Regions from separate parts of the Brachybacterium sp. AOP24-D1-21 genome, predicted to be linked through region 2. Evidence: riboswitches for the same ligand, from Rfam matches in the RefSeq annotation. Region 2 holds a riboswitch; the other holds the start of a gene.
The links. A riboswitch is a leader RNA that binds a small molecule or an ion and turns the genes downstream of it on or off. The one in region 2 is predicted to bind thiamine pyrophosphate.
Positions count from the first base shown of each region.

Region 1: another riboswitch for thiamine pyrophosphate. It lies ahead of ACT3UF_RS14055 (bifunctional hydroxymethylpyrimidine kinase/phosphomethylpyrimidine kinase); the one in region 2 lies ahead of ACT3UF_RS01280 (YkoF family thiamine/hydroxymethylpyrimidine-binding protein).

Region 1 covers NZ_JBQSXX010000001.1:3,135,400-3,140,961, reverse strand. Annotated here, with positions in the region: gene ACT3UF_RS14060 (MFS transporter) at 1-1,333, opposite strand, end outside; gene ACT3UF_RS14055 (bifunctional hydroxymethylpyrimidine kinase/phosphomethylpyrimidine kinase) at 1,330-2,964, opposite strand; TPP riboswitch at 2,956-3,049, opposite strand; gene ACT3UF_RS14050 (extracellular solute-binding protein) at 3,114-4,433, opposite strand; gene glgP (alpha-glucan family phosphorylase) at 4,471-5,562, opposite strand, start outside.
Region 2 covers NZ_JBQSXX010000001.1:263,770-269,331, forward strand. Annotated here, with positions in the region: gene ACT3UF_RS01270 (ATP-binding cassette domain-containing protein) at 1-1,505, opposite strand, end outside; gene ACT3UF_RS01275 (ECF transporter S component) at 1,495-2,190, opposite strand; gene ACT3UF_RS01280 (YkoF family thiamine/hydroxymethylpyrimidine-binding protein) at 2,187-2,876, opposite strand; TPP riboswitch at 2,914-3,022, opposite strand; gene ACT3UF_RS01285 (protein-L-isoaspartate O-methyltransferase family protein) at 2,998-3,564, opposite strand; gene ACT3UF_RS01290 (MBL fold metallo-hydrolase) at 3,572-4,297, opposite strand; gene ACT3UF_RS01295 (ABC transporter ATP-binding protein) at 4,463-5,350, shown strand; gene ACT3UF_RS01300 (ABC transporter permease) at 5,347-5,562, shown strand, end outside.

The DNA of each region.
Region 1 (5,562 bases), 2.9 Mb from region 2:
CGGTATCGATGTCAGCGTCGACGTCCCGTGGGGAGAGTCGGGGCCCGAGCGCGGCACCGAGCACGAGGAGCCCGCCGCCCAGACTGATCAGCGCCATCACCGACCCGTGACGCCCGAGCAGCGCCTCGAGCCACGGCAGGTAGAAGGGGTAGAGCGCGGGAAGGACGAGGGAGAGGCTGTAGCCCATGCCGTAGCCGGTGGAGCGCACCTCGGTCGGGAACCGCTCGGAGAGGTACGCCGAGACCGGGCCGTAGGCAGAGACGGTGATGACCTGCAGCACGGCCGCGAGCACTGCCGCTCGGCCGAAGGACTGCGAGGTGACTGCGAGCCACCACACGAGCGGGCCGGCCACCGCAGCGACCAGTCCCCAGGCCATGAACAGGGTGCGTCGACCGGTTCGGGTCGACAGGTGACCGGCGAGCGCCATCACGACCGCTTGGGCGATGGAGGCGATCCCGATCGCCATCGAGACGCCGGTCGCGGGCAGTCCGGTGTCGGTCCCCAGTCGGCCGGTCAGCAGCAGCACCGTGGTGTTGGTGAGCAGCCAGAGCCCCGTCATGAGGAGGAAGACCTGCCAGAACGACGAGGCCCAGCGGCCGGTGAGCAGATCCCGCAGGCCCGCTCGTGGGCGCACCGACGTGGTCCGGGCCCGTCGGTGGAAGACCGGGGCGTCGGTGACCTGGCGGCTGTAGTAGATCAGCATGCCGATCGAGGCCAGTGCTCCGAGCACGAAGAGCAGCCTCCACCCCCACGCCGCGTAGGCATCGGGGCCCAGCATCATCAGCAGCATCGCCACCGAGAAGGCGATGCTCGCCTGCGCCCACGGCGCCATCGAGAGGATCAATCCGCTCATGAGGCCGCGCCGTCGGGGCCGGGACCATTCCATGGCGAGCGGGATGGCAGCCGAGTACTCCCCCGCCACGAAGATTCCGCCGAGGAACCTCAGCGCGAGGATGAGGGCGATCGTCCCCGCACCGAGGATCTCGTGGGTGGGCGTCATGGCGATCGCCAGCGCACAGGCGGCGGTTCCGGCGATCGCGACCCGGGTGGTGCGGGTGCGCCCGAGACGATCCGAGATGCGCCCGAACACGATCCCGCCGACGGGCCGCCCGAACAGCATCGCGACGACGATCAGGGACCCCGTCGAAGCTGCTGCCGCGGGCCCGGCGAGCACGACCATCGCCGGGGCCAGCGCGGTCAGCGGCAGGAAGACGTGGATGTTGTCCACCCAGTTGCCCACGACGCCGGCGCGCAGGGCGGCCCGGCCGGCCGGGGGGAGGCGCTCATCGGTGGTCGCGATCGGGGTCCCCGGCAGCATATGGGTCCCGCTCACAGCGCCCCCTCCAGGATCGTCTCGTGCTGGTCCGCTGGAACCGGTGCCGCCAGGCGCAGCGCCTGGTCGAAGAACTCCAGCTCATGCCGGCTGGCGAGGAGATAGGCACGGACCGCTGCGGAGCGGACCGCTGGGGAGGCTGTGGCGAGCTCCCGTTCGACCTGCTCCAGTGCTCCTTGCGTGGCGATGACGAAGCCCGGGTCACGGTAGGTGTCGAGCCAGTCCGCATAGGGGTGATCGCTCGGGACGGAGGGCAGTGTGGCCCCCGTCTGCGCGTACAGCCAGTAGCAGGGCAGCACGGCGGCGGTTCCCACAGCACGCTCCTCCCCGAGGGTGGTGGCCAGCAGGAAGTCGGTGTAGGCGCTGGTCACCGGGGAGACCCCGATCTCCTCCTGCTCACCGAGCCGGCCACGGTGCAGCGCGGACTCGACGGTGAGGCAGCTGCTCGCACCGCGGGCCCAGAACACCTGGGCCACGACATCGGTCGAAGCGGCCGAGAGCGCCGCGAGCGCGCGGGAGTAGCGACGCAGGTACAGCGAGTCCTGGGCGAGGTAGAACGCGAAAGCGTTCGGGGGCAGACTGCCGTCGACCAGCTGACGGACGAGGTCGGACTCCGCGATGTTGCGAGCGATGGGCTCCCCCGCAGCCCACAGCGCCTGCGTCCATGGCCCGGCCGGGGCGACGGCAGGCTCGATCCGCGCCGCTGCCGGGAGCGCGGCACCGAGCGCCGAAAGGATCTGGTCCGGGGAGTCGAGGATGGGTGGGACAGCTCCCGGACCGAGCCAGGGGGTGGATTCCCCGGCGGCCTGCAGACGGCGGGCGCGGTGGGAGTGGTCCACCGGACCGTGGCCGCTCCCGACCCGCAGCGCCTCCCCGTGGGAGATGGCCTCATGCAGCCACTGGGTGGACCAGGCGAGCGCCTCCTGCGGCGACTCCCCGCTGCCCAATCGGGTGGCGAGCGCCGAAGCGAGGGAGCATCCGGTGCCGTGGGTGCTGGTCGAGCTCACCCGCGTCGAGGGGACCGGGAGGCAGATGCCGTCGGGGCCCACCCAGGTGTTCGTCACCGTCGCGGAGTCCAGATGTCCGGTCTTCACCACGACGGCGACACCTGTCCGTGCGGCCCATCCTCGGGCCTGCTCGAGGGCGGCCCGCTCATCACGGGCGCGCTCGCTCCCCGTCAGGCGTGCGAGCTCCTCGATGTTCGGGGTCACGACGGTGGCGCGCGAGCAGAAGGTGATCATGGCCTGCTCTGCGTCCGGCGCCAGGAGGCTGTCACCACTGGTCGCGACCATCACCGGATCGACGACGAGGATCTGCGGGGGATGCTCGTCGAGCCACTCGGAGACCGTCGCGATGAGCGCGGCAGTGCCGAGCATGCCGGTCTTGACCGCATCGATCACCACATCGTCGCTGACCGCGCGGAGCTGCCGGTCCAGGAACGGGGCCGGCGGGACGTGGATCTCCCGCACGCCGCGGGTGTTCTGGGCGACGAGCGCGGTGACCACGCTCATGCCGTAACCGCCTGCGGCGGTGATGGATTTGAGATCCGCGGCGGTGCCGGCTCCCCCGGAGGGGTCCGTGCCGGCGATCGAGAGCACACGGGGAATTCGGGCAGGGTACGACGGAGCCATGGAGGACATCCCTTCGCTAGTACGAACTAGATCAGGTTCCACGGGTGTGATCTCAGCGTCGTACGACGCACCCCGTGTCCGCGGCCGAGTATAGACCCAGCTCTCGCTTCAGATCTCCGTGCAGCCCTCGCCGCTCCGTCGAGCCCTGCTCAGCCCATCGCCTCCCGGGCGGCCTGCTGCGCCTCGGGGAGCGCCTCGGCGGCGGTGGCCTCGCCACGGAAGATCTTCGCGATGCCCTGCAGAGCGGTGCCGGTGGCGATCGCCGAACGATCCCCCGTCTCGGGGCGCGCCGCGGACTCGGGCGCCTCGATCACCGAGACGTCCACCCCGGCCTCCGCCCAGCTCTCCTCCCAGGCGCCGCGCAGATCGCGATGGGCCGGGATGCCCAGGCGGTTCTCCGCGAGCACGCGCTGGCCGTCCGCGCCACCGAGCCAGTTCAGCAGCTCGGCGATCGCTGCGGCCCGCTCATCCTTCTTCGCCTCGACGCCGACGGCGGCGATCGCGTGGACCAGCGGGCGGGGGCCCTGGGAGCCGGCGACGACGGGATGGATGCCCCAGTCGAAGCTGCCACCGATCTCCTCGGCCAGGGTGTGCAGATCGTAGGTGCCCGTCTGCAGCAGACCGAGCTTGCCCTGGAGGAAGAGGTTCCGACACAGCGTCGGGTCCGCGGTGGTCTCCGACCCCGCCGGGCCGAGGTGCGAAGAGGCGAGATCGGCGAGGTACTGGACCGCAGCGGTGCCCGCGTCGGAGGCGAAGGACATCGTCCCGTCCTCGTCCTGCCAGCTGCCGCCCTGAGCAGCGATGAACGGTCCCAGCACCGCAGTACGGTCGGGATGCGCACTGAAGCCGAACGTCGCCCGGGTGCCGGGGTCGAAGCCCTCGTCCCCGGGGTGGCGGCCCTCCCCGTCGACGGTGATCGCGCGGGAGAGGTCCCGCAGCGGGTCCGTCGGCGCGCCGGGGTCGAAGCTCAGCGCGGTCGCGTCACCCTTGGCCGCGGCGACCAGGCCCTCGTGCGCGACCAGGATGCTCTGCTCCCAGAGCTGGGGAACACCCCACAGCCCGTCCTCGAGCCGATAGAGGTCCGTCGCGACGCCCTCCCACCGGGAGGAGGTCTCGCCGACGATCTCGCCGATCTCGAGCAGCCGCCCGCTGGCATGAGCCTGGGCGAGGTTCGCGGTGTTCATCCACAGCACGTCGGGCAGGTTCTTCGCCGCCACGTCCAAGGGCAGCTGGGTCCAGTAGTCATCCCAGCCGAGCACCTCTACCTCGACCGCGATCCCGGTGCTGTCGGTGAACTCCGCGAGGGATTCCTCGTACGCCGCCGCTGCCGCCTCGCTCCACACCCGCATCCGCAGCGTGTCGCCGTCCTCGAGCTCGACGGACCGATCCGAGGAGCAGCCGCTGAGCGCCCCGGCCCCGGCCAGTCCCATCGCAGCGGTGGTGAGCAGGAGCTGGCGGCGGGTCGGCACGGGGTCGGGGCCTTTCAGTGGTGGTGCGGCGGGTCGCTCAGGCGGTGGCGACCAGCCCGAGCTCGGCGCGGGAGGCCAGCACCGGGTGCTGCGGCGTGACCCGCACGGTGTAGCCCACCTCGCCGGGAGCGGCGAGCGCGAAGCGTGCGGCCCAGCGGCCGTCGTCCCCGCGCTGCAGAGGGATCAGCTGAGGATCGATGATCTCATCATCCGCGCCGATCTCACCGAGCACCGCCTCGATCAGCACGTCCGTGTCGCGAAGGCCGCCCAGCTCGACGTCTGCCACCAGCGTGACCTCGGCGCCGGTGGAGACCGTCGACCCGTCGGTGCCCTCGAGGGTCACCCCGCTCACGGCGATCGCAGACCAGGCCTGCTGCACTGCGGCCTTCCACTCGGTGAACTCGCCGGCCAGCGCCGGATCCGAGGCGAAGGCGGACGCAGCCCGGGCGGCAGGCAGATAGAGGTCGGTGACGTAGTCACGCACCATGCGTGCCGCGACGATCTGCGGGGCGACCTTGACCAGCGAGGAGCGGACCTTGGTCATCCAGCCACGCTGCATGCCGCGCGCGTCACGCTCGTAGAACAGCGGGACGATCGACTGCTCGAGGATCTCGTAGAGGGCCTCGGCCTCGATCCGGTTGCGCTCGGACTGGTCGGGGACCTCCGCGGTGGGGATGGTCCATCCCGCCTCGTCGTCCTTCATCTCGTCCCACCAGCCGTCGGACACCGAGAAGGTGAGCCCGCCGTTGAGGACGGCCTTCATGCCGGAGGTGCCGGAGGCCTCCTCCGGTCGGACCGGGTTGTTCAGCCACACGTCCGAGCCGGCGATCAGCACCGAGGCCATGCGGATGTCGTAGTCGGGCAGGAAGGCGATGCGATGGCGCACGCCGTGGTCATCGGCGAACTGCACCAGCTGCTGGAGGAACTCCTTGCCGGGGCGGTCGGCCGGGTGCGACTTGCCCGCCACCACGATCTGGACCGGACGCGACTCGTCCAGCAGGATCTTCTTGAGACGCTCAGGGTCCGAGAGCATCAGCGTGAGGCGCTTGTAGGTCGAGACGCGGCGGGCGAAGCCGATGGTCAGGGCGTTGGGATCCAGGATGTGCTCGGTCCAGGCGAGCTCTGCCTC
Region 2 (5,562 bases):
GTCTGCGGTGACATCGGTCCGAGCAGCCGGCCGTCGGCGATCACCGCGACCGCATCGGCCGCGCGGACGGTGCGCAGGTCATGGGTGGTCATCACCACGCCGCGACCGGTCCCGGCCGCCTCCCGCAGCAGCGAGAGGACGGTCTGCTGAGCGACACGATCGAGGCCGTAGCCGGGTTCGTCCACGAGCAGCACGGGGCGCTGGGTCAGCAGCATCGCGCCGATCGAGAGCCGGCGCTGCTGACCGCCGGAGAGGCTGAAGGGACTGGCGTCCCGCTGCGCCTGCAGGCGCAGCCGGGCGAGCATCTCCTCGACCTGCTCGTGCCCGGCCCCGGACGCGGCGAGCTCCGCCTGCACGGTGTCGGCCACGAACTGCGCCTCGGGTCGCTGGAACACGAGCCCAGCCGCCGCACCGTCGACGGTGCCCGCCTGCGGGAGGTCCAGGCGGGAGAGCGCGCCGAGCAGCGTGGACTTCCCGGCGCCGTTACGGCCCACGACGGCGAGCAGACGCCCCGCATTCACGGTGAGCTCGACCTCGCGCAGCACGGTGCGGTCGCCGTGGCCGAGCTCGGCGCCCCGCACGGTGAGCAGCGGATCCGGCGTGGCCTCCGGGCCTGGGGACGGAGCCACCTCCCCGGACCCCCTCTCGGAGCTCAGCGTCTCCTCGACCTCCCCGGGCAGCCAGCACCCCGCCTCGCGCAGCGCGGCGCCGTGACGGGTGAGCACCACAGTCGTCGGCCCGTCGGCGAGCACCTGCCCGGAGGCGTCGAGCGCGATGGTCCGTGCCGGAAGTCCGGCCAGGCCCGACTCCCCCGCCCAGTCGTCGAGGCGGTGCTCCACGAGGATCGTTGCCACTCCGCCCTCGCGCGCAGCCCGCTCGACGCCGTCGCGCACAGCGCGCACGCCCTCGGCATCGAGCATCGCGGTGGGCTCGTCCAGCAGCAGCAGGCGCGGCCGGGCGACGAGCGCCGCGGCGAGGCCCGCACGCTGCAGCTGTCCGCCCGAGAGCGTCGCGGCCGGGCGGTCGGCGAGCGTCTCGATGCCCGCGTCTGCGAGAGCTTCGCGCACGCGCTTCCCGATCTGCGCGGGCGGCACGCTGCGGCTCTCGAGCGGGAGGGCGACGTCATCGGCGACCCGCGGGAGGCACACCCCGTCGGTCGGATCCTGACCGAGGAATCCGACGGTCCCCGCGGTGGCCAGGACCCCCTCGGCGATCGGGTCGATGCCGCCCACCCGCAGGGTGCCGGTGACCCGGCCGCGCTGGTGGGAGGGGAGCGCGCCGGCGAGCGCGCGCAGCAGCGTCGATTTGCCACAGCCGCTGGGGCCCAGCAGGAGCACCTGCTCCCCGGCCCGGATGCTCCCGGTCCAGGGGCCGACGCCGTCCCCCGAGGGCAGGACCACCTCGAGCTCCCGTGCCTCGACCACCGTCCCCGACTGCCCGGGGGCCGCCGCCTCCCTCTCGCCCGGCGCGGTGACCTCGGCGGCCGCTGCGGCCTCAGCGGACACGACGTGCCGGGATGCCGTCGTCGCCCTGCGCGGCGGCACCGATCGCGAAGTTCGCGAGCACGCCGGTGCGCTCCAGGGCGCGGACGATCACCCTGGCGAGCAGACCGCCGAGCACGATCCCGGAGAGCACCTGCATCCCGAGCCGCAGCGCGAGCAGGTCCTGGCCGTACCAGCCCATCCGGTAGGCGGTCCAGAAGAACACCAGGCCCGCACCGAAGGCGCCCGAGGCGGCGAACACTCCCCAACCGAACCGGCGGTAGCGGGTCAGGGCGAAGGGCAGCTCGCTGCCGATGCCCTGCAGCGCGGCGGCGAGCACCAGCATCGGGCCGACGGGGCTGCCGAGGAAGACGACCTCGATGATCGCGGCGAGCATCTCGGCGAGGATGCCCACGCCAGGGCGGCGCAGGATCGCCAGCGCCACCGGTCCCACCAATAGCCAGGAGCCGAACAGGACGTGCTGGGCGAGGTCCCCGGCGGGGCCCATCGCGATCGCGAGCCCGTTCCAGGCCTGGACGAACACCCAGTACAGGAAGCCGAACACGACACCGAGCACCACCACCAGCACGATCTCGCGCAGGGAGAGCCTCGGACGCCGGGCGGCACGAGCGGCCAGATCAGAGGCCTGCGAGGGAGTCTGGCCGGGAGCCCGGGAGGGGGTCTCTGCCGGAGTCTGTGCGCGGGTCATCGCGTCTCCTCGCCGAGCTCGCGCACCTCGTGGGAGGGGCTGTTCAGGGAGAGGGTGAGATGGCTGGTGACGTGCTGCACGCTGCGACCCACCTGCAACCAGCCGGCGACGGCAGTCGCGATCACCTCGCCGATGTCGCCCTCGAGGCGGGTGACGAAATGCTCGGAGCCGCGGAAGGTGCCCAGCTCCCGGGCGCGGTCGATCGCGGCGTAGATGTCGCGCATGTGGTCCGGCGCGGTGCCGTCGGCGGCGACCTGGTCCGCCAGCGGGTACAGCGCCCACTCCGCGGAAGCGAAACGGCCGGTGCGACGGGGCTCGGTGATCCCGACGTCGCGCGGGCCGGCGCCACCGGGAAGCTCGCAGGTCACCTCTCCCGGGCAGCCGCGCGAGAGGGTCACGGAGAGGGTGGCGTGGTGCTCGGTGCGGGCGAGGTCGTCTGCGAGGTCGATGAGATACCGCTGCAGGTGGGCTTCGTGGCCGCCGAGATAGGTGGAGACGTCCCCCGTCTCGCGCACCAGGCCGGTGAGGTCGAGCCGGGACAGGATGCCGACGAGCACTCGGGCGTAGTCATCGGTCATGACGGCTGCGGTGACCCTGGCGCCGACGCCGAAGCCGAGCGGGGTCTCGGTGGGATCCGGGGCGGTGCCCGGGAGGGTGGCGGGGGTGCCGACGGGAGTGATGCTCACGATCCGTGCCTTTCACGAGGGCACGGGCGCGCAGCGACGATCGCCTGGCGGAGCTTCCTGCGCCGGCATGATCCGGATCAGGTTCTACGGTCGGAGTTCGAGAACTCCCTCTCAGCCCGGCCTACCGGACTCCCGTGCACGGAAGCACCGTACCCCGATCCGGCGTCCCTGGAGCGCGGCGGTCCACGAACCAGTGGCTGGACCGGGCGGCGGCGGAGACCAGGATCCGGTCGAAAGGTCCGTCCGCCGGCGCCCCCAGCACCCCGGGGAGGGCTTCGCGGATCTCCGCGCGGCCGTCCTCGCGGCCGACGGTCCCGGCGAGCGCGGCACGGGCAGGTGCCAGCAGGCTCACCTGCCGCTCCACACCCACCACGCTCCCGGAGGGTCCGACGAGGTGGGCGAGCAGCGCCGTGGTCCAGCCGGAACCGGCACCGACGTCGAGCACGTGCTGCCCCTCACGCACATCGAGCAGGCGGAGCATGTCCAGCACCGTGCTGGGTTGGGAGTTGGTCTGGCCCACTCCGATCGGCAGCGGGGAATCCACGCCGGCACGGTCCCGCAGCTCCGGGGGCAGGAAGTGCTCCCGGGGCACCGCATGCATCGCGCGGGAGGCACCGTCGCCGGTCCCTGCTCGGTCCGCGGGGTCCCGCCGGTCCTCGGACCGGTTCCTGTTCCTTTCGGCGCTCATGGCGCGTTCAGCTCCCGGGGAGCTCGATGACCCCGTCGACCGGCCAGTCACGCACCTCCGTGCCCTCGGGAGCGAGGGCAGTGGCCTGGCGCAGATAGATCGGTCGGCCCACGTCGCTCGCAATCGCCTCATGCACGGGCAGGGCCAGCGTCGGGCCGACGGCGCGGAGGAAGTCGACGGTCTCGGACACTTTCGACCAGGGGGCGACGACGGCGAAGGCGAGCACGTCGATGCCGTGGAACTCCGGCAGCGGCTCGAGGGAATCTCCGGTCACGCCGAGCCGGGGGCCGTCCCCCGCGGAGATCACGAGACCCGAATTGCCGACCCGCGGAATGTCCGGGTGGATGATCGCGTGCCGGCCGCCGACAGCCTCGATCCGCAACGAGCCGTGGCCCTGGACCGCGGCAAGCACGTGCGCGTCCCCGGCGGCGAGCGGACGCAGCTGCTCGGGGCGCACCGCAGCGGCGCCGTCGACCGCCTCCCGCAGCTGCTGCGCGGTCTCGGGCTCCGCGATCACCTCGGCGGTGGTCGCCAGGCGAAGCACCTCGTCCAGCAGGGTGCGGTCCACGTGATCGGGGTGCTGATGGGTCAGGAGCACGGCGTCGATCCCTGTCAGCACCGCGGCGCCGAGGCCGCGCACGGCCTCGCCGCTGAAGCCGCCGGGATCGATCAGCAGTCGACGCCCGCCGGTCTCCACCAGCAAGCACGAGTGGACGAGGTGGCGGATCTTCATCGGTTCCTCCTGGGAATGGGTGCGACGGTCCCTCGAACCTATCGCCGCCGGCACCGTCTGCACAGGGGGCGGCCCCCCGGCGCGTGCTCGCCTCCACCGATCGGTGGAGGCGATCGTGGCTACTCGGTGGTACCGACTGCATCGCCGCGCTCCCAGACTCGAGCCATGACCAGCACACGGACCGCCCCGACCCCGGCACCCGCCGCAGACCCTCCGCCCGCCCTCGCCGTCTCCCACCTCGTGAAGTCCTACAGCGGCCGCCGCGTCGTCGACGATGTGTCATTCCGTGTCACCCGGGGCACGATCTTCGGGCTGCTCGGCCCCAACGGCGCCGGTAAGACCACCACCCTCGAGATGTGCACGGGGCTGCGACACCGCGAGTCCGGCACGATCGACCTGCTGGGCCTGGACCCGACGGCGCTCGGCAGCCGGGACCGCAACCGGGTGGGGATCGTCGCCCAGAGCGGCAGCGAGCGCGCCTCGCTCACGGTGCGGGAGATGGTCTCCCAGTACGCGGCCTACTGCGAGGACCCGTGGGACGTCCCCGAGCTGCTCGAGGCGACCGGCCTCGCGGAGAAGGCCGGCGCTCGCATCGCGAGCCTCTCCGGCGGGCAGCGCCGACGCCTCGACGTGGCCACCGGGATCGTCTCCCGGCCGGAGCTGCTGTTCCTCGACGAGCCCACCACCGGCTTCGACCCGGCCGCGCGGCGCGAGTTCTGGGAGCTGATCCGGGAGCTGCGCAGGCTCGGCACCACCATCGTCCTGACCAGCCACTACCTCGATGAGGTCGAGTTCCTGGCCGACCGCGCCGCCGTGCTGCGTGCCGGGCGGATCGTTGCCGAGGGCACCGTCGCCGAGATCCGTCGGGCCCACGGCACCAGCTCCACGGTCACCTGGACCGGCCCCGACGGGCCGCAGGCGCGCGTGGTCGAGGACCCCGATCCGCTGCTGCGCGAGCTGCTGGCCGCCCATCCCTCCCTGCCCGATCTCGAGGTGCGCCGCCCGTCCCTCGAGGAGATCTACCTCGGCCTCGTCTCGGAGGGACCCCGATGAGCGCCACCACCGCTCCCACCCTGCATCCTGCCGCCCCGACGTCGGCCGCCTCCCGCCGCGCCCCCTCCCTGCTGCGCGCCGTCGGCGTGCGCACCCGCGTCGAGCTGCTGCAGTTCTACCGCGAGCCGCTCCAGGTGATCTTCGGCTTCGCCTTCCCGATCGTGCTGTTCGCGATCTTCGCGACGATCTTCGACCAGGCCTGGACGCTGCAG